One region of the Buttiauxella sp. AC142 genome, then DNA from elsewhere that is predicted to be linked to it. Evidence: predicted binding sites of a transcription regulator. Region 1 holds the regulator's gene; each other region holds the start of a gene.
What was found. Region 1 encodes PhoB, which activates phosphate uptake and scavenging genes when phosphate is short. Its sites were predicted from a motif close to CTGTCATAAAACTGNCNNAT; they were not measured.
Positions count from the first base shown of each region.

Region 2: a site for PhoB is predicted at 3,760-3,779, ahead of kdgR (DNA-binding transcriptional regulator KdgR). Genes of this name have one in related genera too.
Region 3: a site for PhoB is predicted at 5,738-5,757, ahead of pstS (phosphate ABC transporter substrate-binding protein PstS). Genes of this name have one in related genera too.

Region 1 is NZ_CEEDCH010000001.1:812,090-822,388, reverse strand. It holds gene AC0IWZ_RS03715 (hydrolase) at 1-529, opposite strand, end outside; gene malZ (maltodextrin glucosidase) at 704-2,521, opposite strand; gene AC0IWZ_RS03705 (YicS family protein) at 2,695-2,988, shown strand; gene proY (proline-specific permease ProY) at 3,040-4,416, opposite strand; gene brnQ (branched-chain amino acid transporter carrier protein BrnQ) at 4,488-5,810, opposite strand; gene phoR (phosphate regulon sensor histidine kinase PhoR) at 6,268-7,560, opposite strand; gene phoB (phosphate response regulator transcription factor PhoB) at 7,583-8,272, opposite strand; gene sbcD (exonuclease subunit SbcD) at 8,462-9,679, shown strand; gene sbcC (exonuclease subunit SbcC) at 9,676-10,299, shown strand, end outside.
Region 2 is NZ_CEEDCH010000001.1:2,485,667-2,495,965, reverse strand. It holds gene prc (carboxy terminal-processing peptidase) at 1-1,198, shown strand, start outside; gene htpX (protease HtpX) at 1,390-2,271, shown strand; gene AC0IWZ_RS11490 (MFS transporter) at 2,324-3,694, opposite strand; gene kdgR (DNA-binding transcriptional regulator KdgR) at 3,872-4,663, shown strand; gene AC0IWZ_RS11480 (YobH family protein) at 4,711-4,953, opposite strand; gene mgrB (PhoP/PhoQ regulatory lipoprotein MgrB) at 5,113-5,256, shown strand; gene AC0IWZ_RS11470 (YebO family protein) at 5,330-5,617, shown strand; gene AC0IWZ_RS11465 (DUF2627 domain-containing protein) at 6,350-6,493, shown strand; gene cspE (transcription antiterminator/RNA stability regulator CspE) at 6,507-6,716, shown strand; gene ftsI (peptidoglycan glycosyltransferase FtsI) at 6,950-8,695, shown strand; gene rlmA (23S rRNA (guanine(745)-N(1))-methyltransferase) at 8,759-9,583, shown strand; gene mntP (manganese efflux pump MntP) at 9,562-10,134, opposite strand; yybP-ykoY riboswitch at 10,137-10,299, opposite strand, start outside.
Region 3 is NZ_CEEDCH010000001.1:4,523,649-4,533,947, reverse strand. It holds gene glmU (bifunctional UDP-N-acetylglucosamine diphosphorylase/glucosamine-1-phosphate N-acetyltransferase GlmU) at 1-1,245, shown strand, start outside; gene glmS (glutamine--fructose-6-phosphate transaminase (isomerizing)) at 1,487-3,316, shown strand; gene AC0IWZ_RS21145 (MFS transporter) at 3,389-4,660, opposite strand; partial or broken gene rluF (23S rRNA pseudouridine(2604) synthase RluF) at 4,980-5,702, shown strand; gene pstS (phosphate ABC transporter substrate-binding protein PstS) at 5,846-6,886, shown strand; gene pstC (phosphate ABC transporter permease PstC) at 7,009-7,971, shown strand; gene pstA (phosphate ABC transporter permease PstA) at 7,968-8,858, shown strand; gene pstB (phosphate ABC transporter ATP-binding protein PstB) at 8,906-9,679, shown strand; gene phoU (phosphate signaling complex protein PhoU) at 9,694-10,299, shown strand, end outside.

The DNA of each region.
Region 1 (10,299 bases):
GGCGTGCCCAATCACGTTGATATTCGAGCAACACTTGCTGCCAGGTGACGGGCACAGCGCCGGCTTGCACCATACGGTCAATAGAGCGCTCGTGCGCGTCCACAGAAGTCCCGCCAGAGGTATCCGTAACGACGTAAACCTCAAATCCTTCTTCCAGCGCCATTAATGCAGGGAAAGTCAGGCACACTTCTGTCCACAATGCAGAGATCACCAGTTTTTTGCGCCCGGTCGCTTTCACTGCCGCGACAAAAGCAGCGTCCTCCCATGAGTTCATGGAAGTGCGTTCGATGGGCGTAATTTCAGGATGTACCGCCAGCAGTTCAGGCCAGATGTAGCCGCTAAAGCTTTTGGTTTCAACCGAGGTAAAAATAGTGGGAACGTTAAAGATTTTGCCAGCTTTGGCGAGCGCTACCGTGTTGTTTTTCAAGGTCTGGCGATCGATATTAGCAACACCAAACGACATTTGTGGTTGGTGATCGATAAAGATCAGTGTGGAGTTAGTTGGGTCGAGAAGTTCACGTATAGACATCAGGTTTCCTTAAATTTCATCAGAATAATTAAGGAGAAAGCACGCAGTGCTACCTCCCAATTGGCATGAGATCTGGAAATGTCTAACTTAATCGGGTCTTAAGCAGGGAGACGAAGAATAAGAATAGCACCGGTTTCCCCCTCCGCCTGGCAAAAGGGGAAACCGGTTACAGAATCACTGGCAACGCCACACCGCAACAGAAACCTCAGGCAACGAAAGCTGGTGATTTTCAAAACTCGCTTCACCTTCAAGCTGAGTCCAGGCTTTGTTGTTTAGCAATGGCTCCCACGGCAAGTTAACCGCCGTTTCTTCACCCCGGTTGATTGCCACCAGTACCCGCTCGCCCTGATAGACACGAACAAATACCACCACATCACCCTGAGCATAAATGACCTGGCAACCACCGTGGCGCAAAGCGCGACTTTTGTGGCGTAGCTTTCCAAGACGTTGGTAAAGTGCGAGCAAATCCAGATCCTGATGATCCGGGTTCCACGGGAAAGGCTTACGACAGAAGGGATCGTTGTTGCCATCCAGGCCCACTTCATCGCCATAATAAACGCAAGGAACACCAGGCCAGCAATACAGCCACACCACGGCCAACGGCAAGCGCGCAGCATCTTTGCCAAGGATCGATTTGAAGCGCGCCGTATCATGGCTATCGAGCTGGTTAAACATCCGCAGTTGCTGCTGATGAGAAAGCCCGGCGCGATACTCATCCATCCACATCATGCAGGTTTCGGCGTCGATATATTGCGGATCGTAGGAAATATCCGTGTTCGCAAGGAATCCCCAGATAGGGAAAGTAAAACCACGATAGTTCATCGCCGCATCTTCGGCATCGGTCTGCAACCACTGACGCGCATCGCCAAAATGCTCGCCCAAAATATACGCTTCTGGTTGGGTTTCTTTTGCCGCTTTGGTGATACCGCTGACATGCAGCAGATTATTCTTCGCGCCACCCGCTTCGCCGAGCATGTGCACCACATCAAGCCGCCAACCGTCGATGCCCCATGGTTCCCGCAACCAGTGGCGCACGATACTGTCTTCGCCCTGGTAAATCTCGTCAACCAGCGAAGCTGACTGGTAATCGAGCTTGGGCAAACTGGAATAGCCGAGCCAGTCGAGCGCGCGCCCGTCTTGGTTATAACTGTAAAAATCCCGCCAGGGTGATTGTGGATTGTGGCTGGCCCCAGTGCTATGCGTTTGCTGGCGATCAAACCATTGATGAGTGTCGCCGCTATGGTTGAATACACCATCGAGCATCAGACGCATACCGTAACGCTGCGTATTTTTCCGCAGCCGCAGGTATGCATGGTCGCCGCCAAACTGGACATCAACGTGGCGGTAATCCTGCGTATCGTATTTATGGACGCTCGGCGCGGTAAAGATCGGATTGAGATACAGCGCGGTGATGCCCAGCATCTTGAGATACGGCAGGTTTTCGCTGATACCGTCCAGATCGCCGCCATAGAACGTTGATCCACCCGCGTCCGCGATCAACGGTTCATCCCAGTCACGCAAGATAATGTCGCGTTTGGCGGCGTGGTGATAATAAACCTGATCCTGCTCCGGCGTGCGTTGCTCGCTGCGGGCGAAACGATCGGGGAAAATCTGATAGAAAACCTGATCCTGCACCCATTGCGGGCCATCATCCGGAAGATCGACCGCAAATTGCTCGAGGCGCGCTGGAGGAATAGAACTCAAACCTTGCGGCGTAAACCAGCGCTGTTTATCCAGCCACAACAGCTTAAAGCTGTAGCGGCGGCGCGGCTGGCCTTCGGATAAATCAATTACTCCACGCCAGGCGACCACCCCACTTTCAGGAGCCGCTTTCTGACGAGTCATTTGAAGCGAGGTTTCTTCGTTATCTTTTTCATAGCGCAAAACGACGCGCTGCGGTAAGTCGGTGCCGGAAACCCATAACGTGATGTGCAGCTTATCTTTACGTGTTTGTATGAAAGGGGGCACCGGGAGGTGCCAGGCATTCAACATAATCGTGTCCCCAGATAATTAATTTGCGCCACCTTGCCACAGCGTAGCTGGGGATCACTCATCATTGCTATTTTTATTGGGGGAGGAATACGGGGGTGGAGAAATTAAGCCGTTTGCTTAATAAGTTAGCGCTACCTATAGTGAGAACATTCTCACTGCCTGAGGAAATTGAAATGTCTATCGCCCGCAACCTCACCCTGTTTCTTTTCGTCATTTACTCGGCCAATACACTCGCCAGCTCGCCGTACGAAGGTCTGGAATTTGGCAAGTATAAACAACAGATTACGGTTGACTTAAAAAAGACCTGCCATCCACAAAAGAAAATGTCGGATGAAGCGTGGGGGAACAAAATCCTCTCCAACGGAGATAATAAGCGGTATATCCGTGATGCGAGGATTGCTCTGGAACGCAATAACGAGAAAAACTACTGGGATGCGATAAGTAAGGTCGAGTGCCCGGAGATGTAGTGATACGGCGGATGACGTTTTACGCCATCCACCGTTTATCGGTGCTTAAACTCAGCTGTTGCTTTCGCTCGCGGCCAATATCTGGCGGCGTTTAAACATCCAGCCCACCAGCAGCATCACAATCCATACGCAGCCCACATATAGTGAGATGCGAGTGTCTGGATGCCAGCCAATTAACCCAATGATAAACACCAGGAAGATCAGGCCAACGATGGTGGTTGCAATCCCACCCGGAACCGGGAATTTCAGCGCTTTGGTTTCTTCTGGTGAAAGCTTGCGACGGAAAGCGATTTGCGACAGCAGAATCATTATCCATACCCATACCGTGGCAAAAGTTGCCAGCGATGCAATCACCAGGAAGACGTTTTCTGGAATCAGATAGTTCAGTACCACCGCCAGTAACAGCGCAAAGCACATCACTAATACCGTCACCCAAGGGATGCCATGACGTGAAGTTTTAGCGAACACTTTCGGTGCGCTGCCCTGCTCCGCCATACCGTGCAACATACGACCCACACCAAACACATCGCTGTTAATCGCTGAAAGGGACGCGGTAATCACCACGAAGTTCAGAATACCTGCCGCAGCGTTAATCCCCATATGCTGGAAAGTCAGCACAAACGGGCTACCTTCTGTTCCCACCAGGTTCCACGGGTAAATGGACATGATGACAAACAGCGTACCCACGTAGAACACCAGGATACGCAGTGGTACGGAGTTGATAGCGCGCGGGATAGATTTTTGCGGATCTTTCGCTTCGCCAGCCGTAATACCGATGATTTCAATGCCGCCATAGGCAAACATCACCATCTGCAACGACATAATCATGCCTATCCAGCCATTGCTGAAGAAGCCGCCGTTGGTCCACAGATTGTGGATCCCCGTTGCCTGGCCGCCGTTGCCAATACCCCACACGATGATGCCAATACCGGCAGCAATCATGATGATGATGGTGGCAACTTTGAAGAACGAGAACCAGAATTCAAGCTCGCCGAACACCTTCACGCTCATCAGGTTGATGGCGCAAATGATTAACACCACGCTCAACACCCAGACCCAATGCGGCACCGCCGGGAACCACAGCCCCATGTAGATGCCAAACGCGGTGACATCCGCAATTGCCACAATCAGGATTTCGAAACAGTAGGTCCAGCCGGTGATATAGCCTGCCAGCGGGCCGAGGTTATCTTGCGCATAGCGAGAAAAAGAACTCGCTGATGGGTTATGAACCGACATCTCGCCCAGCGCGCGCATAATAATATATGCCGCCACACCACCGATGATGTAAGCCAGCAACACACTTGGACCAGCCATTTTGATAGCGTCTGCCGAGCCATAAAACAGCCCGGTGCCAATTGCCGAACCCAACGCCATAAAGCGTATGTGCCGGGTACTCAAGCCGCGCTTGAGCTTATTAGCGTTTTCCATTGATTCCACACCCTGCTTAACAATAAAAAAACCACGGAGCAAAGCCCCGTGGTTAAAGAAAATCAAAAATTTTAGTGGGCGGTTGAAGCCACCTGTCGCCCTGCGGCGCGGTCCCAAATGATGGCGAGAACCACCATAATCACCGTTGGCGCTAACCATGCCAGCCCCTGATCGGCCAGCGGCAAACGCGCGGCCCACGCGGGCAAAATATCACTGATTGCCGATGATTTAATCCCATCGAGAATACCAAACAAGGTGCTGATGAGCATCGCTGGAGCAATCACGCGGGTTGAGTTATGCCACCACGGACGGGTAAAACTCAACACCACCAACGCGATACACGGCGGGTAAATTGCCGTCAGCACTGGAATGGAAACCTGAATCAGATGGCTTAAACCCAGGTTGGAAACCACCATTGAGAACAGGCCCAGGATAAATACCAACGAGCGATAAGACAGTGGCAAATACTGGCTGAAGAATTCAGCACACGCACATGTCAAGCCAATTGCCGTGACCATGCAAGCCAGGAAAATCAAGGCTGCCAGGAAGAAGCTACCCGCACCGCCGAAAGTATGAGCCACATACGCATGCAGAATTGCGGCACCGTTCGCGTTTTGATCGGCAACCAATGTTGCGCTGTCAGAACCCAGGCGGAACAGAGCCAGATAAATCAGCGTTAAGCCAACACCGGCAATCAAGCCAGCCCAAATGGTATAGCGCGTCAGCAGGCGGGATTCAGTCACCCCACGAGAACGCGCGGCGTTGACAATCACTATGCCGAATACCAGCGATGCCAAGGTATCCATGGTGAGATAACCATTCACGAAGCCGTTTGAGAACGCAGCATTCTGATACGCTTCAGTCGCCGTGCTGATACCACCCGCAGGCCACAACATTGCGCCCGCAGCCAATGCCAGCAGCGCGACAATTTTTACCGGGGCCAGCACATGGCCAACGGTGTCTAAAAGTTTGCCCGGATACAGCGAAACGCCGATCACAATCGCAAAGTAAACCAGGCTGTAGATAAACAGCGGTAACTCACCGGTACCGACCAGCGGGGCAATTCCCACTTCAAAAGAAACGGTAGCAGTACGCGGCGTGGCGAACAGCGGCCCAACAGCCAGATAGCAGATAGTGGCTAACAACACACCAGCACGGCGGCCAATTGGCGAACTGAGGCTATCAATGCCCCCACCGACACGAGCGATGGCGACAATAGTCAGCACTGGCAGGCCTACAGCCGTCACCAGGAAGCCAAGTGACGCAATCCAAACGTGTTCACCCGCTTGTAGCCCCACCATAGGAGGGAAAATGATATTGCCTGCGCCGACAAACAGCGCAAAGGTCATAAAGCCCAGTGCGAGGATGTCTCGAGATTTCAAATGATGGGTCATAAAATATTTGCAGCCTGTGGATGTGTGGTGTTGAAAGTATTCAAATTTTTATACCTGTTAACTCGGCATAAAAGCGGCAATCAGTAGACTCGACAGCGGAAAATCCTTTCCGGGATCGGTGGAGAAGAATAGTTGTTTGAATTACCACTCATATCCAGTCGGTCTGCCAATCACAGGGCGGCAATTAAAACGCTTATAGCGTTTGAAGGCAAGAACGGATCCAGAAACCAGATTGATATCCTTTAATTAACAACATATTTAGTGAATCTGATTAATCATAAGAAAAGATTATGGTCTTTTGTGTGGTTAAATTATAAACAATCGAGGATTTTTTATTAACATGTGGGCAAAAAAAACACAGGCCAGAAAACTGGCCTGTGGAAAGTTATTTTGACACTTATTGCGCTAATGTCGGATGACGCTTCGCTTATCCAGGCGACGAAAACTGATTATCAGTCTATTTCTCGCTAACGATTAAACGCTCGGGCAAAACAAAGGAAAACGTCGAACCTTTGCCCGGCTGGCTTTCAATATTCAGGCGTGCGTCATGGTGACTTAAAGCGTGTTTGACTATCGCCAGCCCAAGCCCGCTGCCGCCCGTCTGACGCGAACGCGCTTTGTCGACGCGGTAAAAACGCTCCGTCAGGCGCGGAAGGTGTTCTGCTGAAATCCCCGGACCATTATCAGTCACGCTAAAACTTGCCCCACCCGCCACGCGTTTCCAGCTCACCGTAATATGCGTGCCTTCTGGCGTATGGTTGACCGAGTTATAAACAAGATTGGAAATCGCACTCCTGAGTTGCTCGTCATTGCCAAAGACTTTCAGCGTGGGGTCGATATCAAATTGTATCGTCTGCCGTTCATGGCTGAGAGTTTGCGCCTCACGCTCTACAACACGCAGCATCAGCGGCACATCAATCTTTTCATTGAGCACCATGGCCGGAGCGGCTTCTATTTTTGAAAGCGTCAGAAGCTGCTTAACCAACCCTTCCATGCGCGAAGTTTGCTCGCGCATCGTGCCTAATGCTTTCTCACGCAGCGGCCCTTCAAGCGTCTGGTCCTGCATCATCTCCAGATAACCTTGCAGCACCGTGAGCGGCGTTCGCAGTTCGTGGCTGACGTTAGCAAAGAAATTACGTCGCGCCCCTTCGAGCTGGTGCATCTGAGTCACATCGCGAGCCACCAGCAGCCACTGCTCATCGCTGTAGGGCATCACACGGAACTCCAGATGGCGTCCCGTATTGAGTACCAAAGTTAACGGACGTGAAAACTCTTTTTGCGACAGATAGCGAGTAAATTCCGGGTAGCGCAATAAGTTAAGGATGTTCTGCCCGTTATCGTCCGGCCAGCGTAACCCCAGCAATTGTTGCGCCAGACCGTTACACCAAAAAATCGTCCCTTCTTCCGTGGTCAGAACTACCGCATCGGGCAGCGATTCGGCTCCGCTACGAAAACGCTTAATCAGATTACCTAACTCTTTGCGGCGCTTTTTGTTACGCAACTGCATCTGATGAAGACCGTACAACAGGGGATCCCAACTCCCGCGGCCTGGCGGCGGCGTCATACTGCGATCCACCCACAGCCACCACGATAAACGCAGTAAATTCCAGAAATGCCAAACCAGCAGTCCGGTAACTGCCAGTAATAAAAACCACGGTAAATGGCCGAAAATAAGACCTAAGATGGCGGCGGGTATGCAACAGAGCACCAGCTCCATCACTAACCTTTTCCATGATAACCTTTCCAGCACGCGTCATTCTCCTGACAAGGAATTAAAAGCGGGTTGAGAACCGATAACCCGTACCGCGTACTGTTTGTACCATTCTGTCATGTCCACTATGTTCAAGCGCTTTGCGTAACCGCCGAATATGTACGTCCACCGTTCGGTCTTCGACATAAACATTGGTGCCCCATACATGATTAAGCAGTTGCTCACGGCTATACACCCGTTCCGGGTGTGTCATAAAGAAGTGTAATAATTTAAATTCTGTTGGCCCCATATCCAACGGGTTCTCACCAGTCATGACGCGGTGCGATGACGGATCAAGGCTCAGTCCGTGCATCTCAATCACCTCTTCCACCGCCATCGGAGAGATGCGGCGCATCACAGCTTTAATGCGTGCCACCAGCTCCTTCGGGGAAAACGGTTTGGTAATATAGTCATCGGCTCCAACTTCAAGCCCTCGCACGCGGTCTTCTTCTTCGCCACGCGCCGTCAGCATCATGACAGGGATTTCACGTGTTAATGCTTCACGTTTCAGATGCTTAATGAATTGAATACCTGAACCACCCGGTAACATCCAGTCCAGTAAAATTAAATCCGGAAAGGGTTCGATAAGCAGATTCACTGCACTGTCATAATCTTCCGCTTCTACAGGATGAAAACCGTTTTGTTCGAGCACAAAGCTCACCATTTCACGGATTGGAGCTTCATCTTCTACGACTAAAATACGCTTCGCCATGATTCGCCCTGCTCAAGGAATAATTATTGTTGTTTCAATGCGGTGCCATTATGCGTCAGATTTATGACAGATTTATGAAAAACATAAATGCCTGGCGACTCATCACAATGAATTATGACACTCAATTGTGTCGTTCTTGCTCATCCGCTTTATAATCCCGCCACGCTTTTTTATGCCAAGGGACAACCAATGCGCATTATTCACACATCAGACTGGCATCTTGGTCAAAATTTTTATACCAAAAGCCGTGGGCCAGAGCACCAGGCGTTTCTTGAATGGTTGCTGCAAGCCGCAGTCGAGCATGATGTGGATGCGATAATTGTCGCAGGCGATATTTTTGATACCGGCTCGCCGCCGAGTTACGCGCGCGAATTGTATAACCGTTTTGTGGTGCAACTGCAGCAAACCGGCTGCTCCCTTGTGGTGCTGGCGGGAAACCACGATTCCGTTGCCACGCTGAATGAATCTCGTGAATTAATGGCGTGCCTGAATACTTATGTCATCGCCAGTGCGCGGCATGATGCCAGCCAGCAAGCTATCGTACTCAACACTAAATCGGGCGAACCGGGTGCCATTCTTTGTCCGATTCCGTTCCTGCGCCCCCGGGATATTCAAAACAGCCAGGCGGGACTTTCCGGCCACGAAAAGCAGCGTTCGTTGATGGAAGCCATCAGCGAACATTACCAGCAGTGTTACACCGCCGCCTGCGAATTACGCGCTGATGCGAAGCTGCCGATTATCGCTACCGGCCATTTAACCACCGTGGGTGTAACCAAAAGCGATGCGGTGCGCGATATTTACATCGGCACGCTGGATGCTTTCCCGGCGCAGCATTTCCCTGCTGCCGACTACATCGCACTCGGCCATATCCATCGCGCCCAACTCATTGGTGGCACTGAACATATTCGCTATAGCGGCTCGCCCATCCCGTTAAGTTTTGACGAAACGGGCAAGAACAAAAGTGTTTATCTGGTTGAGTTTGCCGAAGGCGTGCTTCATGAAGTGACTCCGCTGACGGTGCCTGTCAGCCAGCCTTTAGCGGTCATCAAAGGTTCTCTGAGTGAAATCGAACAGCAACTCGCGCAGTGGTGCGATGCACCAGCAGAACCCAAAGTTTGGCTGGATATTGAAATCGCTACCGAAGAATATCTGCATGATATGCAACGCCATATTCAGCAATTAACCGAAACGCTCCCCGTCGAAGTGGTGTTGCTGCGCCGCAGCCGCGAACAGCGCGAGCGCGTTATCGCCCAGCAACATAAAGAAACGCTGAGTGAACTGACGGTTGAAGAGGTTTTTGAGCGCCGCCTGGTTCAGGAAGACACCTCCGAAGAACGAGCGCAACGTTTGCGAACGCTATTTGCCCAAACGGTGGCGAGCCTGCATGACGTGGAGGAAGAAGCATGAAAATCCTTAGCCTGCGCCTAAAAAATCTCAACTCCCTGAAAGGGGAATGGAAAGTCGATTTCACCCGCGAACCGTTCGCCAGCAACGGTTTGTTTGCCATAACCGGGCCAACAGGAGCAGGGAAAACCACGCTGCTCGATGCGATTTGTCTCGCGCTTTACCACCAGACACCGCGCCTCAATACCGTCACGCAATCGCAAAATGATCTCATGACGCGCGATACCGCCGAATGCCTGGCGGAAGTGGAATTTGAAGTAAAAGGAGTTGCCTATCGTGCCTTCTGGAGCCAGAACCGGGCGCGCAATGCGGCCAACGGCAATCTACAAGCCCCGCGTGTCGAGCTTGCAGAAGTGGCAAGTGGCAGGATTATTGCCGATAAAGTGAAAGACAAACTTGAGGTTACGGCCAAACTTACCGGTCTGGATTACGACCGTTTCACCCGCTCAATGATGCTATCCCAGGGTCAGTTTGCCGCGTTCTTAAATGCCAATGCCAATGACCGCGCCTCTTTGCTCGAAGAGCTGACCGGAACTGAAATTTACGGCACCGTTTCTGCGGCGGTGTTCGAGAATCATAAAAATGTGCGCAGCCAGCTTGAGAACCTACAAGCGCAGGCCGCT
Region 2 (10,299 bases), 1.7 Mb from region 1:
CGTAGGCCAAACCGGTAAAGCGATGATCGATGTCATTGGCTGGCGTCTTGATGACGTTGTTGCGTTGATCAAAGGGCCGAAAGGCAGCAAAGTTCGCCTGGAAATCTTGCCTGCTGGCAAAGGCACCAAAGCGCGCATCGTAACATTAACGCGTGAACGTATCCGTCTTGAAGACCGCGCAGTTAAACTGACGATTAAAACGGTCGGCAAAGACAAAGTGGGCGTGCTGGATATTCCTGGTTTCTACGTTGGCCTGACGGATGACGTCAAAGTTCAGCTGCAGAAAATGGAAAAACAGAACGTTAAGAGTGTGATTATTGATTTACGCTCTAACGGCGGCGGGGCATTAACCGAAGCTGTTTCACTTTCTGGTTTGTTCATTCCAGGTGGCCCTGTTGTTCAGGTTCGTGATAACAACGGCAAAGTGCGCGAAGACAGCGATACTGACGGTGTGGTGTATTACAAAGGCCCGCTGGTGGTGATGGTTGACCGTTTCAGTGCTTCTGCCTCTGAGATCTTCGCTGCAGCAATGCAGGATTATGGCCGCGCGCTGATTGTCGGCGAACCTACCTTTGGTAAAGGTACTGTTCAGCAATACCGTTCATTGAACCGTATCTACGATCAGATGTTGCGCCCGGAATGGCCAGCATTAGGCTCTGTGCAATACACCATCCAGAAGTTCTACCGTATTAATGGCGGCAGTACTCAGCGTAAAGGTGTGACGCCAGACGTCATGATGCCAACAGGTACTGAAGAGACAGAAACCGGCGAGAAGTTTGAAGATAATGCACTCCCGTGGGATAGCATTAACGCGGCGACTTACGTTAAGTCCGGCGACTTGTCTTCGTTTGAGCCGCAGTTGCTGAAACTCCATCAGGACAGAATTGCAGCCGATCCAGAGTTCCAGTACATCATGAAGGACATTGCTCGCTTCAATGCCCTGAAAGAGAAGCGCAATATCGTCTCTCTGAATCTTGCTCAACGTGAGAAAGAAAACCAGGAAGATGATGCCACGCGACTGGCACGTGTTAACGATCGCTACAAGCGAGAAGGCAAAGCGCCGTTGAAGAAACTGGACGATTTGCCGAAGGATTATCAAGAACCTGATCCGTATCTTGATGAAACGGTACACATTGCGCTGGACCTTGCGAAAATGCAGCAAGATAAACCAGCCGAGCAACCGGCTCCTGCTAAGTAACCCCCAACGGGCACAAAATTTTGTGCCCGTTTTTTTACCTCTATCAAGCCGCGTAAACCTACCTCTCCTTAAATGTAAAGTTATGTATTATTAACCACTTGGACACGATGAATGCTTGAAAATGGCAGGCTTGCCCCTACGATGTGGGGTAACGCAGAATGCGTATTTTTAACCGAGGTAAAAAGAAAATTATGATGCGTATCGGGCTTTTCCTGTTGACCAACCTTGCGGTCATGGTCGTTTTCGGGCTAGTGCTAAGCCTGACGGGGATCCAGTCGAGCAGCGTACAGGGTCTGATGATCATGGCGGTGTTGTTTGGCTTTGGCGGTTCAATCATCTCATTGCTGATGTCCAAATGGATGGCGCTTCGTTCAGTCGGTGGGGAAGTGATTGAGCAACCACGTAACGAAACTGAGCGCTGGCTGATGGAAACGGTTCGCCAGCAGTCACAGCAGGCGGGTATCGCCATGCCACAGGTGGCTGTTTACCATGCGCCAGACATCAACGCGTTCGCAACCGGCGCACGTCGTAATGCATCACTGGTTGCGGTAAGTACAGGCCTGTTGCAGAACATGAGCCGTGATGAAGCGGAAGCGGTTATCGCTCACGAAATTAGCCATATCGCGAACGGTGACATGGTCACGATGACCCTTATTCAGGGCGTGGTGAACACCTTCGTCATCTTCATTTCTCGTATCATCGCGCAGGTTGCCTCTGGCTTCTTGTCCGGAAACAGAGATGAAGGTGAAAGCAACAATGGCAACCCGTTCGTTTATTTTGCGATTGCGACAGTACTGGAGCTGGTATTCGGTATCCTGGCGAGCATTATCACGATGTGGTTCTCGCGCCACCGTGAATTCCATGCTGATGCCGGTTCTGCAAAATTGGTTGGTCGTGAAAAAATGATTGCCGCTTTGCAGCGCCTGAAAACCAGCTATGAACCGCAAGAAGCCAGCAGCATGATGGCGTTTTGCATCAATGGTAAGGCTAAGTCAATGAGCGAATTGTTCATGACCCACCCGCCGTTGGATAAGCGTATTGAAGCGCTGCGTAATGGTGAATACCTGAAGTAGGAATAAATTGAGTTAAAAAGGCGTGCCATCGCTGGCACGCCTTTTTTTATGCCTATGGGAGTCGAGACTGAGACATCCGTAAGCTACTGACAATGGCGGCGACAGTGGCAAAACTGCCAGCCAGCAATAACGAGGCGTGCGTTCCGTGAGTGGTGAACAGATTAAACATCAGAGCTACCAAGGCCGCGCCACAACTCTGGCCGAGTAACCGAGCGGTGCCTAACATGCCGCTGGCACCACCGCTGCGGTGACGCGGAGCGGAAGAGATAATGGTGTGATTGTTTGGTGACTGGAACAAACCAAAACCGGCACCACACAAAACCATGCGCCAGATGATTTCAATATCCGACGGGTTATGAGGCAACATTGCCAGCGCAAACAAACCGCTGGCCATCACGGCTAAACCAATCCCACCAAGCAGCCCCGCATGCACTCGTTCAATTAAATGTCCCGCAATGGGAGCCATGATCATCGTCGCAATCGGCCAGGGAGTGAGTAGCAGGCCGGTTTCCACTTCACTGCGTCCTAGCGTCGATTGTAGGAAGAAGGGGAGCGAAACCATGGCGAGCATCTGCGCCGCAAAGGAACAGACTGACGTCCCAATAGACAGCGAAAATATCGGAATACGCAGTAAATCGACTGGCAATAAAGGGAAGGGAAGAGACAGTTGTCGGCGGACAAAGAAGAACCCGATCACGGCTAGCGCAGCCAGCTCTCCGAGAATCAGCCAACCCGATTGCCCTTGGGCAAAACCACTTATCGCTGAGATGAGCAAACCAAACGTTAGAGCATTCATAATGGCGCTGGGTATGTCGAAGCGCTGGCCCTGTGATTTTTGTTGGTTTGATGGCAGAAAACGCATGGCCAGGATGAGAGCAACGATGCCGATCGGAACGTTAATCAAAAACAACCATTTCCATGATGCAACCGACAAAATAGCGGCGGCAATAGTTGGCCCGGCAGCAGATGAAACGGCAACAATAAACGAGTTAATTCCCATACCACGGCCAAGGTACTTTTGCGGATAAATAAGCCGAATGAGTGCGGTATTAACGCTCATTAATGCCGCACCGCCAAACCCCTGGAGTACACGTGCAAATGTCAGCATGGGTAACGAATTTGATAACGCGCAAAAAAGGGAAGTCATGCAGAACAGAATTAATCCGCACTGATATACCCGGCGATAACCAAATATATCCCCCAGGAACGACATAGAAAGTAACGAAACAATTATCGCAATTTGGTAACTGTTCACAATCCAGATGGATTCTGCCGGGCTGGCATTAAGTTCTCGGGCAATGGTGGGAAGGGCGACGTTTGCGATTACGCCATCAAGTACGGCCATGGTTATACCTAACGCAATGGCTAAAATAGCACCATAGCGCTGCGGCAATGGCAGCCCATCAGCAAGGGTTTTATCCATAGGAATGTTTGACTTCACGAGGCGATATTCGAAGAGAAATAATAATAGCACTAAATTTACGGGATATGTCGCAGATTTGTAACGAAATAGAATAGATTCATTGCGATGACATGGTAGTCAACTTATACTAAAAACCGGTTCTGATTTTTATAAAACAAATGCGATCGAGGTGATTTAATGGCAATCGCAGATCTGGATAAACAACCTGATTCTGTCTCTTCTGTCCTGAAAGTTTTTGGCATCTTACAGGCTCTTGGCGAAGAACGCGAAATTGGTATCACTGAATTATCGCAACGCGTAATGATGTCAAAAAGCACCGTCTATCGCTTTTTGCAGACAATGAAATCCCTGGGTTATGTGGCACAGGAAGGCGAATCCGAAAAGTACTCGCTGACGCTGAAGCTATTTGAGTTGGGCGCACGTGCGTTGCAAAACGTTGATTTGATTCGTAGTGCGGACATTCAGATGCGCGAGTTGTCGCGTCTGACTAAAGAAACCATCCACCTGGGTGCGTTGGATGAAGACAGTATTGTCTATATCCACAAAATTGATTCCATGTACAACCTGCGCATGTATTCGCGCATTGGTCGTCGTAATCCGCTCTATAGTACTGCGATTGGTAAAGTTCTGCTGGCCTGGCGTGACCGCGAAGAAGTGCGTGAAATTCTTGCTGATGTGGAATACACACGTAGCACTGAACGCACAATTACCAGCACTGATGAATTGCTGAAAGTGCTGGATACCGTTCGCGAGCAGGGCTATGGCGAAGATAATCAGGAACAAGAAGAAGGTCTGCGCTGTATCGGCGTACCGGTATTCGACCGTTTCGGTGTTGTCATTGCAGGGTTGAGTATTTCATTCCCGACATTACGTTTCTCTGAAGACAGACTTCATGAATATGTGGCGATGCTTCATGATGCCGCTCGTACTATTTCTGAACAAATGGGTTATCACGAATATCCATTCTGATGAAATAATCAACGCCGCGTAATAGCGGCGTTTTTCATTCAGCTTCTTTACTGACCGTTGTCGATAACTTCGGCACTTTTGCGCAATATCGGGCAATCAGTAAGCCCTATAATCCCGCTATTGCTATGTATAAACTGGGCTGTGGTTATATTTCGTGCAGTAAGATATTTGCACTGCAAACCCAGACCCGCAACATTTTCCTGGCTTCCAATCAGAACGCCGTATCCTGAGAGCAGCAAGCCTATCCACAGAAGCGCTATTATGATTATCGCGCGAATCACCCTACGCATATATGCCTCTTATTAATAGGTTAATAGACTGCTAAGCGTAACGGATGAGGTTACTGTAGCAATATGATGATTCTTAAATAATATATGCGCTGATGTTACGCAATGTTTAAGATGCCTATGCCAAACTTATCTTTAAATTGTTACGAGGTGGAGAGAGTAGTGAGAAAGTACAGATGGTTCATTTTGGCTGCGGTTTTGTTCATCTGCCTGCTGCTGTGGACCCAAATGGTCAATGTGATGTGCGATCAAGATGTACAATTCTTCAGCGGCATTTGCACGATTAATAAATTTATCCCCTGGTAGTGTCTTTTTATCAGCAGGAGGCTTACCTTGTGCCGTGGCAAGTGTAGAATACGGGTTTTGCTGAGGTGGTAAGATGAACGAATTAAGTGTTGGCGCGTTAAATATCGCGTCTTTGACAGTGTCTCTGGTTGTTCTGATCATCGGTCTCGTGATTTGGTTTTTTGTTAACCGAGCGAGCAGCCGTACTAATGAGCAGATTGAGCTGCTGGAAGAGCTGTTGGATCAACAAAAGCGCCAGAATGCGCTGTTACGCCGTTTGTGCGAAGCGAACGAGCCGGAAGTTGTGAAGGAAGAAGTTGAAGCTGTTAAGAAAGAAGACGACGAAGAAGATGATTTTATTCGTCTGGTCGCTGAGCGCTAATCCAGGTACTCGCACCCCTGCTTTGATCCCTTAAAATCTCATCACCAATTCGACGGTTTTCGACATCTGGAACTCCATTTCGCGAAAACCGGGTGATGTGAGCCTGGGCTAAAAGAACGCTAAGATTCCCCGGATACATTTCATGAAGCTAACGCTGCAGGATGTTGTTCAATTTCTAGACTTATCGGAATCAATGTTTAAAACAGCCTAAAAATCCTAAAGCGATATTTAGCGCAACGCTAAGACGTTTATATTAGTTGATGAATATAGCGAAACGTTTTTATTGCTTCATTGTGAAGCAGCGTGTCATTAAACTTTCATTATTTTGGTGCAATATAAACAATTAATCGCTCAAGCTTTATTCACCCAGTCATTTCTCCTATTTAACTATCCAGACTTGTTGATTTTTTGGTACGACAACATTGTTCATTTTTTGAATAGCTATGCTAAAAAAATCATAAAGATAATGTCACATCATCGAATTTTTGACACTTCGCCTGGACGAATAGATCTCTTTGGGCTATGGTAAAAACGTTGTTTACGTTCTTCAAACTAATGTCCGGAATCATCATTGTTCAATGTTAATTCTATGCATTTATTGTGCATTTCATTTTCATTAACAATAAGGGTTTCGGAATTTGTGCGACAGATCGATACATACCGAAAAATGGCTTGCCATTGATTGCGTAGTATGTGATAACACTTTGGGTTAAACGAGGTACAGTTCTGTTTATGTGTGGCATTTTCAGTAAAGAAGACCTGAGTAAACACGTTGTCGTTGAATACCGCTTCTCTGCCGAGCCTTATATTAGTGCCTCATGCAGTAATGTCTCTGTTTTAGCTAAGTTATGCCTGCGGGCGAAGAAAACAATCTAAGGAATTTTGCAAAATGGCAAAGATTAAAGGTCAAGTTAAGTGGTTCAACGAGTCTAAAGGTTTTGGCTTCATTACTCCTGCTGACGGCAGCAAAGACGTGTTCGTACACTTCTCTGCAATCCAGGGTAACGGCTTCAAAACTCTGGCTGAAGGCCAGAACGTTGAGTTCGAAATCCAGGACGGCCAGAAAGGCCCTGCAGCGGTTAACGTAACTGCTATCTAATTCCGTTGAATTAGACCTGGCGCGAATAACGCCAAATTCTGATAAAAGCCCCGCTCTTGTAGCGGGGCTTTTTCATGTTTGATACTTAATCATTGTTTTTCTAAGTGTTTCTGAATCATCTCGCCAGTTATGTCTTGTAGCAAAGCAGCGCATCTTGTAGCACTGTTCCTGTCTGGTTACTTTCCTCATTATGTTTAAATTTTCAATCGCTTAGTTGTCGTTAAGGATTGGATGTGAGAAAAATCGCTCCTGGAATCGTGGGGAATTTTATTCAGTGGCGTTTTGCTCTGCTTTGCATCGCTATCTTCATGTGTCTGGTGTTTTTGCTTGGAAGAGTCGCGTGGTTACAAATCATCTCGCCAGACAATCTGGTCAAGCAAGAAGACATGCGTTCCCTACGCGAAGAAGCCGTGGTTGTACCGCGTGGGATGATTGAAGATCGTAGCGGACGTCCATTAGCAGTAAGCGTTCCAGTTAAAGCTATTTGGGCCGATCCGAAAACGGTAATGGAAAAAGGTGGCGTTCAGATAAGCAGCCGCTGGCAAGCGCTGGCGACAACGCTAAACATGCCACTTAATGACATCGCCGCCCGTATTCGTCGTAATCCCGCCGATCGATTTATCTATCTCGCACGCCAACTCGACCCACAGCAAGCGCAATATATCGAGAGTTTGAAACTGCCTGGAATTTTCCTGCGTGATGAATCCCGCCGTTTTTATCCAGCAGGTCACGTCGCTGCGAATTTGCTCGGATTTACAAACATCGACGACCAGGGAATTGAAGGGGTTGAGAAGAGTTTTAATCGCCAGTTGACCGGTAAGGCGGGTGAAAGATTAGTCCGCAAAGACCGGCACGGCCACGTTATTGAGAATATAACGGAAACTGCAGCTACTCCTGCCCATAACCTGATGCTCAGCATTGATGAGCGTTTGCAAGCTGTTACCGAAGATGCGCTAAGCAATGCCGTTTCATGGAACAAAGCTGAATCTGCCGCTGCCGTTATTCTGGATGTTAATACCGGTGAAGTACTGGCAATGGCGAGCTGCCCAACGTTTAACCCGAACAATCGCGAAGGCGCCACGCTTAACGAATTTCGCAATCGCGCCATTAGTGACACTTTTGAACCGGGTTCAACGGTTAAACCGATGGTTGTTATGACGGCTTTGCAGCAGGGGATCGTTCAACCTGACAGCGTAATAGATACTCACCCTTATATTATTGATGGGCATCGTATTCGCGACGTGGGTTACTACCCACAACTGACGCTAACCGGTATTTTGCAAAAATCGAGCGACACGGGTGTGTCACGCCTTTCTCTGGCTATGCCTATTCAGAAACTACTGGATACTTACAAAAACTTCGGCTTTGGCATGCCGACGGGGTTGGGTCTGACCGGGGAAAGTAGCGGCCTGCTGCCGCATCGCAGATTTTGGGGTGAACTGGATCGCGCCACGTTTTCTTTCGGCTACGGTTTAATGGTCACGCCACTGCAACTGGCCCACGTTTACGCCACTATTGGCAGCTACGGCATTTCCCGGCCGCTTTCAATCACGCGTGTTGATCCGCCCGTTGTCGGGCAACGAGTCATGTCGGAAGCTATTGCTCACCAGGTTGAACATATGATGGAAAGCGTTGCTCTGCCAGGCGGCGGCGGTGTAAAAGCAGCCGTGCGTGGCTATCGTGTGGCGATTAAAACAGGGACGGCGAAGAAAATTGGCGACGACGGAAAATATATCAATAAATACATTGCTTACACCGCAGGCGTTGCGCCTGCAAGTAACCCACGCTTTGCGCTGGTGGTGGTGATTAACGATCCTGAAAACGGCGCGTATTACGGTGGGGCGGTATCAGCCCCCGTATTCAGCCAGATAATGAGCGATGTGCTGCGACTGGAAAATATCGAGCCTGATGGTTTACCCGCTGGGAACGAAAATGTCACAGTGTTAAACAAGTCCTCTGGAGATAACTCCGCAGGTTAGTGGCTTTTCGAAACGGGGCGTTTAGCGTTACACTTGCGCCCTTTACGATTGCCCGGAGTTTCTATGTCTTATCTTTGCCCGCTATGTCACGCGCCCCTTGTTCCTGAAGGGCGGAGCTTTGTTTGCCCGCAAGGTCATCAATTCGATAAGGCAAAAGAGGGATATGTGAATTTGCTGCCCGTTCAGCATAAGCGTTCTAAAGATCCGGGTGATAGCAGTGAAATGATGCAGGCGCGCAGAGCTTTTCTTGATGCCGGGCACTATCAGCCGCTGCGCGATACCATTTGTCAGATTTTAGAACAGGCCGCGCCTGCAACATTGCTGGATATCGGTTGTGGGGAAGGGTATTACACCGCCGGGTTTGCGGAGATCGCCGCAAAACAAAATGGGACTACCTGGGGATTAGACGTCGCAAAAGTAGCAATCCGCTATGCGGCAAAACGCTATCCGCAAGTACATTTTTGCGTGGCTTCAAGCCACCGTTTGCCCTTCGACGATAATAGCCTTGATGCCGTGGTGCGTATTTTTGCCCCGTGTAAAGCTGAAGAGTTAGCGCGAGTGGTTAAACCTGGTGGCGTTGTGATTACGGCAACCCCAGGGCCGCGACACCTGATGCAGCTTAAAGGCCTAATCTATGACAACGTGATGTTACACAGCGCGGAGTCCGAGTCTTTACCGGGGTTCATTGCCGAGCAAACGCAACAAATTGGTTGGCCGATGACGTTAAAGGGAGATGAGGCGGTGGCTTTGTTGCAGATGACGCCGTTTGCCTGGCGTGCTCGCCCTGAAGTCTGGCAAGCACTAACCGCTGAAACGGCATTTAATTGTGAGACAGATTTTGTGATTCGTGTCTGGCGTCGCGAAGATCAGCTCAACGCGCTGAAATGACCGTAAAGAATCTGGCAGCCAATTCCGATTAGCACGACACCGCCGAGGATCTCGGCGCGTTTGCCCAGCAGCGGGCCGATAAAACGGCCCAGCATCATACCCAGCGTGGACATGATCATGGTCGCGCAGCCAATCGCTAGCGCAGTTTCGATAATATTGACCTGCAGAAAAGCCAGACCCACGCCGACTGCCATGGCATCCAGACTGGTGGCGATTGCGGTGGTGACTAATAACCAGAATCCATGACGTTGAAGCTTAGGTGCTTCTTCATCATCGTTGCCGCGCACCCCTTCATAAATCATTCGAATGCCAAGAAACACCAGCAAGATGAAAGCAACCCAATGATTCCATTCCAGCACCACCTGGCTTGCCAAAAGCCCCAAACACCAGCCAATAAGTGGGGTGATTGTTTCGATGACGCCAAAGATAAGGCCAGTGCGTAATGCTTCTGAAAACTTAGGTTTATGGAGTGAGGCACCTTTCCCGATTGATGCAGCAAATGCATCCATCGACATGCCGAAAGCGAGAATAATTGTTGCGGAGAGATTCATTAAAACGCCTCAGTTGGGAATATCCATATACACGCAATCCATCCCCAACTAAAACGATGGCTACGTGCCTATGGTCTCGCCTACTCAGCATCTGAGTCGTACATGCCACGTTATATTTCTGATTAAAAAATCTATTTAAACCAGTAACGAGTATGTTGACATGTA
Region 3 (10,299 bases), 3.7 Mb from region 1:
GCTAATAATTTAGGCGCACAACGCGTGCATCTGGTTTATGGGCACGGCGGTGACTTGCTTAAAAACACGCTCAGCGATGGTTCGCTGAACTGGGTTTTGCAGGCTGAACAGCTGGGCACTGGTCATGCGATGCAGCAAGCGGCGCCATTCTTTGCTGATGACGAAGATATTCTGATGCTCTACGGCGATGTGCCGCTTATTTCCGTTGAGTCCCTGCAACGCCTGCGTGATGCCAAACCGCAAGGCGGCATTGGTTTGCTGACAGTAAAACTCGACGATCCAACCGGTTATGGCCGTATTGCTCGTGAACACGGCAAAGTTGTCGGTATCGTTGAGCACAAAGATGCGACTGATGAGCAGCGCAAAATTGATGAAATCAACACCGGTATTCTGGTGGCCAATGGCGCGGATCTGAAGCGCTGGCTATCGAAGCTCGATAACAACAATGCGCAGGGTGAATTCTATATCACCGACATTATCGCCCTGGCACATCACGAAGGCCGCGAAATTACTGCCGTCCACCCGGATCGTTTAAGCGAAGTGGAAGGCGTGAACAACCGCCTGCAACTCTCCCGCCTTGAGCGCGTCTACCAGAGTGAACAAGCCGAGAAACTGCTTCTGGCTGGCGTTATGCTGCGCGATCCGGCGCGTTTCGATATCCGTGGTGAACTGACCCACGGGCGTGATGTGGAAATTGATACTAATGTCATTATTGAAGGTGTTGTGACATTGGGTAACCGAGTGAAAATTGGCACCGGTTGCGTGATCAAAAACAGCGTAATTGGCGATGACTGCGAAATCAGTCCGTATACCGTTGTGGAAGATGCCTCGCTCGCAGCGGCCTGCACCATCGGCCCGTTCGCCCGTTTGCGCCCCGGAGCTGAACTGGCAGAAGGCGCACACGTGGGTAACTTCGTGGAGATGAAAAAAGCGCGTCTCGGCAAGGGGTCTAAAGCTGGGCATCTGAGTTACCTGGGCGACGCCGAAATTGGCGACAACGTGAATATCGGTGCAGGCACCATTACCTGTAATTATGATGGCGCCAATAAATTTAAAACCATCATCGGTGATGATGTGTTTGTCGGTTCCGATAGCCAGCTGGTGGCTCCGGTCACCGTTGCGCGTGGTGCGACGATTGGCGCAGGGACGACGGTCACCCGTAATGTTGGTGAAGATGAACTGGTCATCAGCCGCGTGAAGCAAACCCATATTCAGGGTTGGCAGCGCCCGGTTAAGAAAAAGTAATTTTTGATTTTCCTTCTCCCTGAATGGGAGAAGGCTGGGGTGAAGGTTGTTCTCGAAAATGACCCGCCCCGCAGTACTACCAAAACTATAACCCCACTCTCTACAAGGCTCGGGGCCCCGGAATACGGGATATTTACCCAAAGAATTTCGTGCAATCAACGTATCTTTAGTGCGAAAGACGACGGGTAAAACAGGTCAGCGACAACACATGGCGTAATGCCATTATCAGGAATCTAATCTTATGTGTGGAATTGTTGGCGCGGTCGCGCAACGTGATATCGCTGAAATCCTTCTCGAAGGACTACGTCGTCTTGAATACCGTGGTTATGACTCTGCGGGCCTGGCTGTAGTAGATGAAAAGGGTCATATGACCCGTCTGCGCCGCTTGGGTAAAGTGAATAAACTGGCCGAAGCTGCCGCAGAAACTGCGCTGCATGGCGGCACCGGTATTGCTCACACTCGTTGGGCAACTCACGGCGAACCATCAGAAGTTAACGCACACCCGCATGTATCCGAACATATTGTGGTGGTTCATAACGGTATTATCGAAAACTACGAACCGCTGCGCGAAGCGTTGCAGGGTCGTGGCTACACATTCGTTTCACAAACCGATACCGAAGTTATTGCTCACTTAGTCCATTGGGAACTGGAGCAAGGCGGTACTCTGCGTGAAGCCGTGCTGCGCACCATTCCACAACTACGTGGCGCGTATGGCACCGTAATCATGGACACCCGTAATCCGGATGTTCTGCTGGCCGCACGTTCCGGTAGCCCGATGGTTATCGGCCTCGGCATGGGCGAAAACTTTATCGCCTCCGACCAACTGGCACTGCTGCCGGTGACTCGTCGTTTCATCTTCCTTGAAGAAGGTGATATTGCGGAAGTGACTCGTCGTTCCGTTACCGTGTTTGATACCAAAGGTGAGCAGGTTAAACGCCCTGATATCGAATCCAGTCTGCAATATGACGCGGGCGACAAAGGTATTTATCGCCACTACATGCAGAAAGAGATCTACGAACAGCCGAACGCGATTAAAAATACCCTGACTGGCCGCATTAGTCATGGCGCTATCGATCTCTCAGAGCTTGGCCCGAAAGCTAACGAAATGCTGTCTCAGGTTGAGCACATTCAGATTGTCGCGTGTGGCACTTCCTATAACTCAGGCATGGTTTCACGTTACTGGTTTGAATCACTGGCAGGCGTGCCGTGCGATGTCGAAATTGCCTCTGAATTCCGTTACCGCAAATCCGCGGTGCGTCGTAACAGCCTGATGATCACCCTTTCCCAATCTGGTGAAACGGCAGATACCCTTGCTGCACTGCGTTTATCAAAAGAGTTGGGCTATTTAGGTTCGCTGGCGATTTGTAATGTCCCGGGTTCTTCTCTGGTGCGTGAATCCGACCTGGCACTGATGACCAACGCGGGCACCGAAATCGGTGTGGCTTCGACCAAAGCATTTACCACTCAGTTGACCGTTTTGTTGATGCTGGTGGCGAAACTGAGCCGCCTGAAAGGCGCTGACGCAGCAATCGAGCAAGATATCGTGCATGGTTTGCAGGCGCTACCAAGCCGTATCGAGCAGATGCTTTCCCAAGATAAACGCATTGAAGCGCTGGCCGAAGATTTCTCTGACAAACATCATGCGCTGTTCTTAGGCCGTGGCGATCAGTATCCAATCGCAATGGAAGGCGCACTGAAGCTCAAAGAAATCTCTTATATTCATGCGGAAGCGTATGCGGCGGGTGAGCTGAAACATGGCCCACTGGCGCTGATTGATGCGGATATGCCGGTTATCGTTGTGGCTCCAAATAACGAGTTGCTTGAAAAGCTGAAATCAAATATCGAAGAAGTGCGCGCGCGCGGCGGTCATCTGTATGTATTTGCAGATAAAGATGCAGGCTTCGCCAGCAGCGACAACATGCACATCATCGAGATGCCGCACGTAGAAGAAGTTATCGCACCAATCTTCTACACCGTCCCGTTGCAGTTGCTGTCTTATCACGTTGCGCTGATCAAGGGCACCGACGTTGACCAGCCACGTAACCTGGCGAAATCAGTTACGGTTGAGTAAGCCGTTTTAAGCTGTCATACAAAATGAAAAAGCCCGGTTGCGCTTAGCACAACCGGGCTTTTTATTGCTAAATCAATTCTCTTCCTGCGTCACCAGTTTTGGTTCTTCAGGTGATTTCAACAACACCCACAAGACAATCGCCCCGATAACATCAAACACCGAAAGCACGGCGAACAGCGGGCTGAAACCAACCGTGTCGGCCAGCGCACCCACAACCAGTGCAAACATGGTGCTGGCAGTCCACGCAGCCATGCCGGTGAATCCGTTAGCGGTAGCAACTTCGTTGGAGTCAAACATATCAGAAGAGAGTGTAATCAATGCGCCAGACAGTGACTGGTGAGCGAAGCCACCAACGCATAACAGTGCAATCGCCACCATTGGACTGCCGAACAAGCCGACCATCCCCGGCAGGATCATAAGCGCCGCACCCATCGTGACCACCAGCTTGCGTGACACAACAATATTCACACCAAATATCTTCTGGAACATACCCGGCAAATAACCCCCAATAATGCATCCAAAATCGGCGAACAGCATCGGGATCCAGGCAAACATGGCGATATCTTTGAGGTTAAAGCCGTAGGTGTGCACCATAAACAGTGGGATCCATGCGTTAAACGTCCCCCACGCAGGTTCAGCCAGGAAACGCGGTAATGCGATACCCCAAAACTTACGTTGTTTCAGCAGGCGGCCAATGCGGACTTTCTCAACCTTTGGTTTCTCAGGCTGCCCATCGGTTATATAAAGATACTCTTCCCGAGACAGTGATTTGGTTTTTGACGGGCGGTTATAGGTGAAATACCAACCCGCTGCCCACAGCACGCTGAAAACACCGACCATAATAAACGCCAGTCTCCAGTCCCTGATATAGATTGCCCACGCGACCAGCGGAGGTGCAATCACCGCGCCAATAGAGGAACCAACGTTGAAATAGCCCACAGCAACCGAACGTTCAGTATCCGGGAACCATTCAGTTACTGATTTCAAACCAGCAGGTATCATCGCACTTTCAGCAAAACCGCCGAGGCCACGGAACATTGCCAGACCTTTCCAGCCAGTCGCGAATGACGCGCCAATGCAGAACACGCCCCACATGAGGCCGAAAATGGTGTAACCCACCTTTGTACCCAATGTATCAAGCAGATAACCGGCAATAGGTTGTGCAATGGTGTAGCAGGCCGAGAATGTCGCAATAATGTAAGAATATTGCTGGGTGGTAATGTGCAGATCGCTCTGTAATGTTGGCGCTGCGGCGGAAATAGTATTTCGGGTTAAATAGCAAAGAATGGTGCCTAATGTCACCAGTGACAGCATAAACCAGCGCTTGTGGCCTGTTTTGCGCATAATGAATCCCCGTTTTACAAGCAATAAGTGGCCTGACCGCTGCAAGGCAGCAGGCAAATAAATAATTCAGAGGAGATAAAAATCAGCGGCGCTTCAGAAGACGTCGAGGATTCTGGTTTGGCCCATCCTGGACTTGTTTTTGTTATGTAGATCACACTATTCGTTGATAATGAACCTGTGTTTCACTTTTATTTGTGATTAATCTCAATTTTTTGTGTGTAATCTACCCCTAACGGGTAATGTATGTGATGTGCGTCACATTTCTTTAGGTAATGAGTTGATGGTGATTATGCAAAATATGAATGAGACGCGCCGCAAAATGCCCATCGATTCCCCGGTACGAATTAATAAATACATTAGCGATAGCGGTATCTGCTCTCGCCGTGAAGCCGATCGCTATGTCGAACAGGGCTGTGTTTTTATTAACGGCAGGCAGGTCGGTTTTGGTGCTCAAGTCTTGGCTGGCGATGTGGTGAAAGTGAATGACCATCTTATTGAGCCGAGAGATGACAACGGCCTGGTGTTGATCGCGTTGAATAAGCCTGTTGGCATCATCACCACGATGAAAAAGAGCGTGCGAGGGAATATCAGCGCTCTTATTAACGGCGACCAACGTATTTCCCCGATAGGGCGTCTGGATAAAGATTCGCAGGGGCTCATTTTGCTGACCAATCACGGTGATGTGGTTAATAAAATTCTGCGCGCGGGCAACAATCACGAAAAAGAGTATGTGGTTAGCGTCAATAAGCCGGTGACTGAGGAGTTTATTACGGGTTTATGCGCGGGTGTTCCTATACTGGGTACGGTGACAAAACCATGTAAGGCGACGAAAGAATCGGACCAGATATTTCGTATTACTTTAGTTCAGGGATTGAATCGCCAGATTCGCCGAATGTGCAAATATTTCGGCTATGAAGTGACCCGACTTGAACGTATCCGCATTATGAATATCCATCTGGAAGGGCTACCGCTGGGGGAATCGCGCTACCTGAGCCGCGACGAACAGGACGAGCTACTGAAACGAATTGAACACTCAGAATCCTGAGTATGACAACTGGAAATATGCCCCAAAGCGGCCTGTCATAAAACTGTCATAATTCGTACATTTAAATGTCACCAAACTGTCCTATTTTCTATCCTGCAACCACTAAACAACGATTTACGTTCACCTCTGCAGGAGACATTATGAAAGTTATGCGTACCACTGTCGCAACTGTTGTCGCCGCGACCTTATCCCTGAGTGCTTTCGGCGCGTTTGCTGCTGCAAGCCTGACTGGCGCTGGTGCAACCTTCCCTGCGCCGGTGTATGCCAAATGGGCAGATACTTACAATAAATCAACTGGTAACAAAGTGAATTACCAGGGTATCGGCTCCTCCGGTGGCGTTAAACAAATTATTGCTCACACCGTGGATTTCGGCGCATCTGACGCGCCATTGTCTGATGAAAAGCTGCAACAAGAAGGTTTGTTCCAGTTCCCGACTGTCATCGGCGGTGTTGTTCTGGCGGTCAACTTGCCAGGCGTGAAATCCGGCGAGCTGGTGCTCGACGGTAAAACCCTGGGTGACATCTACCTGGGTAAAATCAAAAAATGGGATGACGAAGCTATCGCTAAACTCAACCCAGGCATGAAACTGCCACAGCAGAATATTGCGGTTGTGCGTCGTGCTGACGGTTCCGGTACTTCCTTCGTCTTCACCAGCTACCTGGCGAAAGTGAACGAAGAGTGGAAAACTAAAATCGGTGCAGGCTCAACGGTAAACTGGCCGACGGGTCTGGGCGGTAAAGGTAACGACGGTATCGCCGCGTTTGTTCAGCGTCTGCCAGGTTCAATCGGTTATGTTGAATACGCTTACGCTAAGCAAAACAACCTCGCTTATACCAAACTGGTTTCAGCTGATGGTAAGCCAGTAGCGCCTTCTGAAGAGAACTTTGCAAATGCTGCAAAAGGTGCAGACTGGAGCAAATCATTCGCTCAGGATCTGACAAATCAGAAAGGTGACAGCGCTTGGCCAATCACGTCTACCACCTTCATTCTGGTTCACAAAGAGCAGAAAAACCCAGAGCAAGGCGCTGAAGTGCTGAAGTTCTTCGACTGGGCTTACAAAGACGGTGCAAAACAGGCGAGTGACCTGGATTACGCTGCCCTGCCAGACGCTGTGGTTGAACAAGTTCGTGCAGCATGGAAGACCAACGTGAAAGACAGCTCCGGTAAGGCGCTTTATTAATTAATGAAAATGGCGGATGGCGTGAATGCTTATCCGCCTTACAACTGCTTTTCGTAGGTCGGATTAGCGTAAGCGACATCCGACATGTTGTAAGAAATGTATTTAAACTTAAAGAGTAAGTTATGGCAGTGAGTAAGCCGGTGTTCAAAGCCCCTGGCAAACAAGGTGATGTCATTTTCAGCGCGCTGGTAAAACTGGCTGCGCTGATTGTGCTATTTCTGCTGGGCGGGATCATCATCTCCCTGGTCATCTCCTCCTGGCCAAGTATCGAGAAATTTGGATTCTCGTTCCTGTGGAATAAAGAGTGGGATGCTCCTAACGATATTTATGGTGCGCTGGTGCCGATTTACGGCACGTTAGTCACCTCGTTCATTGCGTTGTTAATCGCAGTACCGGTGAGTTTCGGTATCGCGCTGTTCCTGACGGAATTGGCACCCGGTTGGTTGCGCCGCCCGTTGGGTATCGCCATTGAACTGCTGGCGGCTATTCCAAGTATCGTGTACGGCATGTGGGGCCTGTTTATCTTTGCTCCGCTGTTTGCGAAGTATTTCCAGGAACCGGTTGGCAATGTGCTTTCTTCTGTACCCATTGTCGGTGAACTGTTCTCAGGCCCGGCGTTCGGTATCGGTATTCTTGCGGCTGGCGTTATTCTCGCCATTATGATCATCCCTTACATCGCTTCTGTAATGCGCGATGTATTCGAACAAACTCCTGTGATGATGAAAGAGTCGGCCTACGGTATCGGCTGCACCACATGGGAAGTTATCTGGCGCATCGTTTTGCCGTTCACCAAAAACGGTGTTATTGGTGGCGTGATGTTAGGTTTGGGTCGTGCTCTGGGTGAAACCATGGCAGTAACTTTCATCATCGGTAACACCTACCAACTCGACAGCGCTTCGCTGTATATGCCGGGCAACAGTATTACCTCTGCACTGGCGAACGAATTTGCTGAAGCGGAATCCGGCCTGCATACCGCAGCATTGATGGAACTCGGCCTGATCCTGTTTGTTATCACCTTTATCGTGCTGGCTATCTCTAAGTTTATGGTTATGCGTTTGGCGAAGAATGAAGGAGCGCGCTCATGACGACTATGGAAATGCAAAGTCGCGCGGCGTTAGCGGAATCACGCCGCAAAATGCAGGCTCGTCGTCGGTTTAAAAACCGCATTGCTCTGACACTTTCAATGGGAACCATGGCGTTTGGCCTGTTCTGGTTGGTGTGGATCCTGTTCTCTACGGTGACTCGCGGTATAGACGGTATGTCGATTGCGCTGTTTACCGAAATGACACCACCGCCGAATACAGAAGGTGGTGGCCTGGCTAACGCCCTCGCGGGTAGCGGCTTGTTGATCCTGTGGGCGACCGTTTTTGGTACGCCGCTGGGCATCATGGCGGGTATCTACCTGGCGGAGTACGGCCGCAAATCAGCGCTGGCCGAGGTTATTCGTTTTATCAACGACATCCTGCTTTCTGCGCCATCTATTGTTGTCGGCCTGTTTGTTTACACCATTGTGGTCGCGAAAATGCAGCACTTCTCCGGCTGGGCTGGGGTCATTGCGCTGGCGTTATTGCAGGTGCCGATTGTTATCCGCACAACTGAAAACATGCTGAAACTGGTACCAGACAGTCTGCGCGAAGCGGCATACGCATTGGGTACGCCAAAATGGAAAATGATTTCTGCCATTACGCTGAAAGCCTCTGTTTCCGGGATTATTACTGGCGTATTGCTGGCGATTGCACGTATCGCGGGTGAAACCGCCCCGCTGCTGTTCACGTCGCTTTCCAACCAGTTCTGGAGCACTGACATGATGCAGCCGATTGCTAACTTGCCAGTGACGATATTCAAATTTGCGATGAGCCCATTTGCCGAATGGCAACAGTTAGCCTGGGCTGGCGTTCTGATTATTACCCTTTGCGTACTGCTGCTAAATATTCTGGCGCGTGTGATTTTTGCAAAGAGTAAACACGGTTAAATTTTGCGGCGCGGCAAAGGCGGCGTCGGATGGAGATTAAGAAACAGATGAGTATGGTCGATACTACCCCAGACAAAATTCAGGTTCGTGATTTGAACTTCTATTACGGTAAGTTCCATGCCCTGAAAAACATCAATCTGGATATCGCTAAAAACCAGGTTACCGCGTTCATCGGCCCGTCAGGCTGTGGTAAATCCACCCTGCTGCGTACATTCAACAAAATGTACTCGCTCTATCCAGAGCAGCGCGCCGAAGGTGAGATTCTACTGGATGGGGAAAACATCCTCACTCAGAACCAGGACATCGCCCTGCTGCGTGCCAAAGTGGGCATGGTATTCCAGAAGCCGACGCCATTCCCAATGTCGATTTATGACAACATCGCGTTTGGCGTGCGCCTGTTTGAAAAGCTGTCACGCAGCGACATGGATGAGCGTGTGCAGTGGGCTTTGACCAAAGCCGCATTGTGGAACGAAACCAAAGATAAATTGCACCAGAGCGGATACAGTCTCTCCGGTGGCCAGCAGCAGCGTCTGTGCATTGCGCGTGGAATCGCGATTCGCCCGGAAGTGTTACTGCTTGATGAGCCATGTTCAGCGCTTGACCCTATTTCTACCGGTCGCATTGAAGAGCTTATCACCGAGCTGAAACAAGATTACACCGTGGTGATTGTGACTCACAACATGCAGCAGGCGGCGCGTTGTTCAGATCACACCGCGTTTATGTACCTGGGTGAGTTGATTGAATTTAGCGAAACCGACACGCTGTTTACCACACCCGCTAAAAAGCAAACTGAAGACTATATTACTGGCCGTTACGGCTGATCCGGGAGAATACAATGGATAGCCTCAATCTCAACAAACACATTTCCGGCCAGTTTAACGCCGAGCTGGAATATATCCGCACCCAGGTCATGACCATGGGTGGGCTGGTGGAGCAACAGCTTTCTGATGCGATCACTGCCATGCACAATCAAGATGGCGAACTGGCAAAGCGCGTCATTGAAGGCGACCAGAAAGTTAACATGATGGAAGTGGCGATCGATGAAGCCTGCGTGCGCATCATCGCTAAACGCCAGCCAACCGCCAGCGACCTGCGCCTGGTGATGGCTATCATCAAAACGATTTCTGAGCTGGAACGTATCGGTGATGTCGCGGATAAAATCTGCCGCACGGCGCTGGAGAAATTCTCCCACCAGCACCAGCCGCTGCTGGTTAGCCTCGAGTCATTAGGCCGTCACACCGTGCAAATGCTGCATGACGTACTGGATGCGTTTGCGCGTATGGATCTCGACGAAGCGGTGCGTATTTATCGCGAAGATAAGAAAGTTGACCAGGAATATGAAGGCATCGTGCGCCAGCTGATGACTTATATGATGGAAGACTCGCGCACCATTCCAAGCGTGCTGACTGCACTGTTCTGTGCGCGTTCTATCGAGCGTATC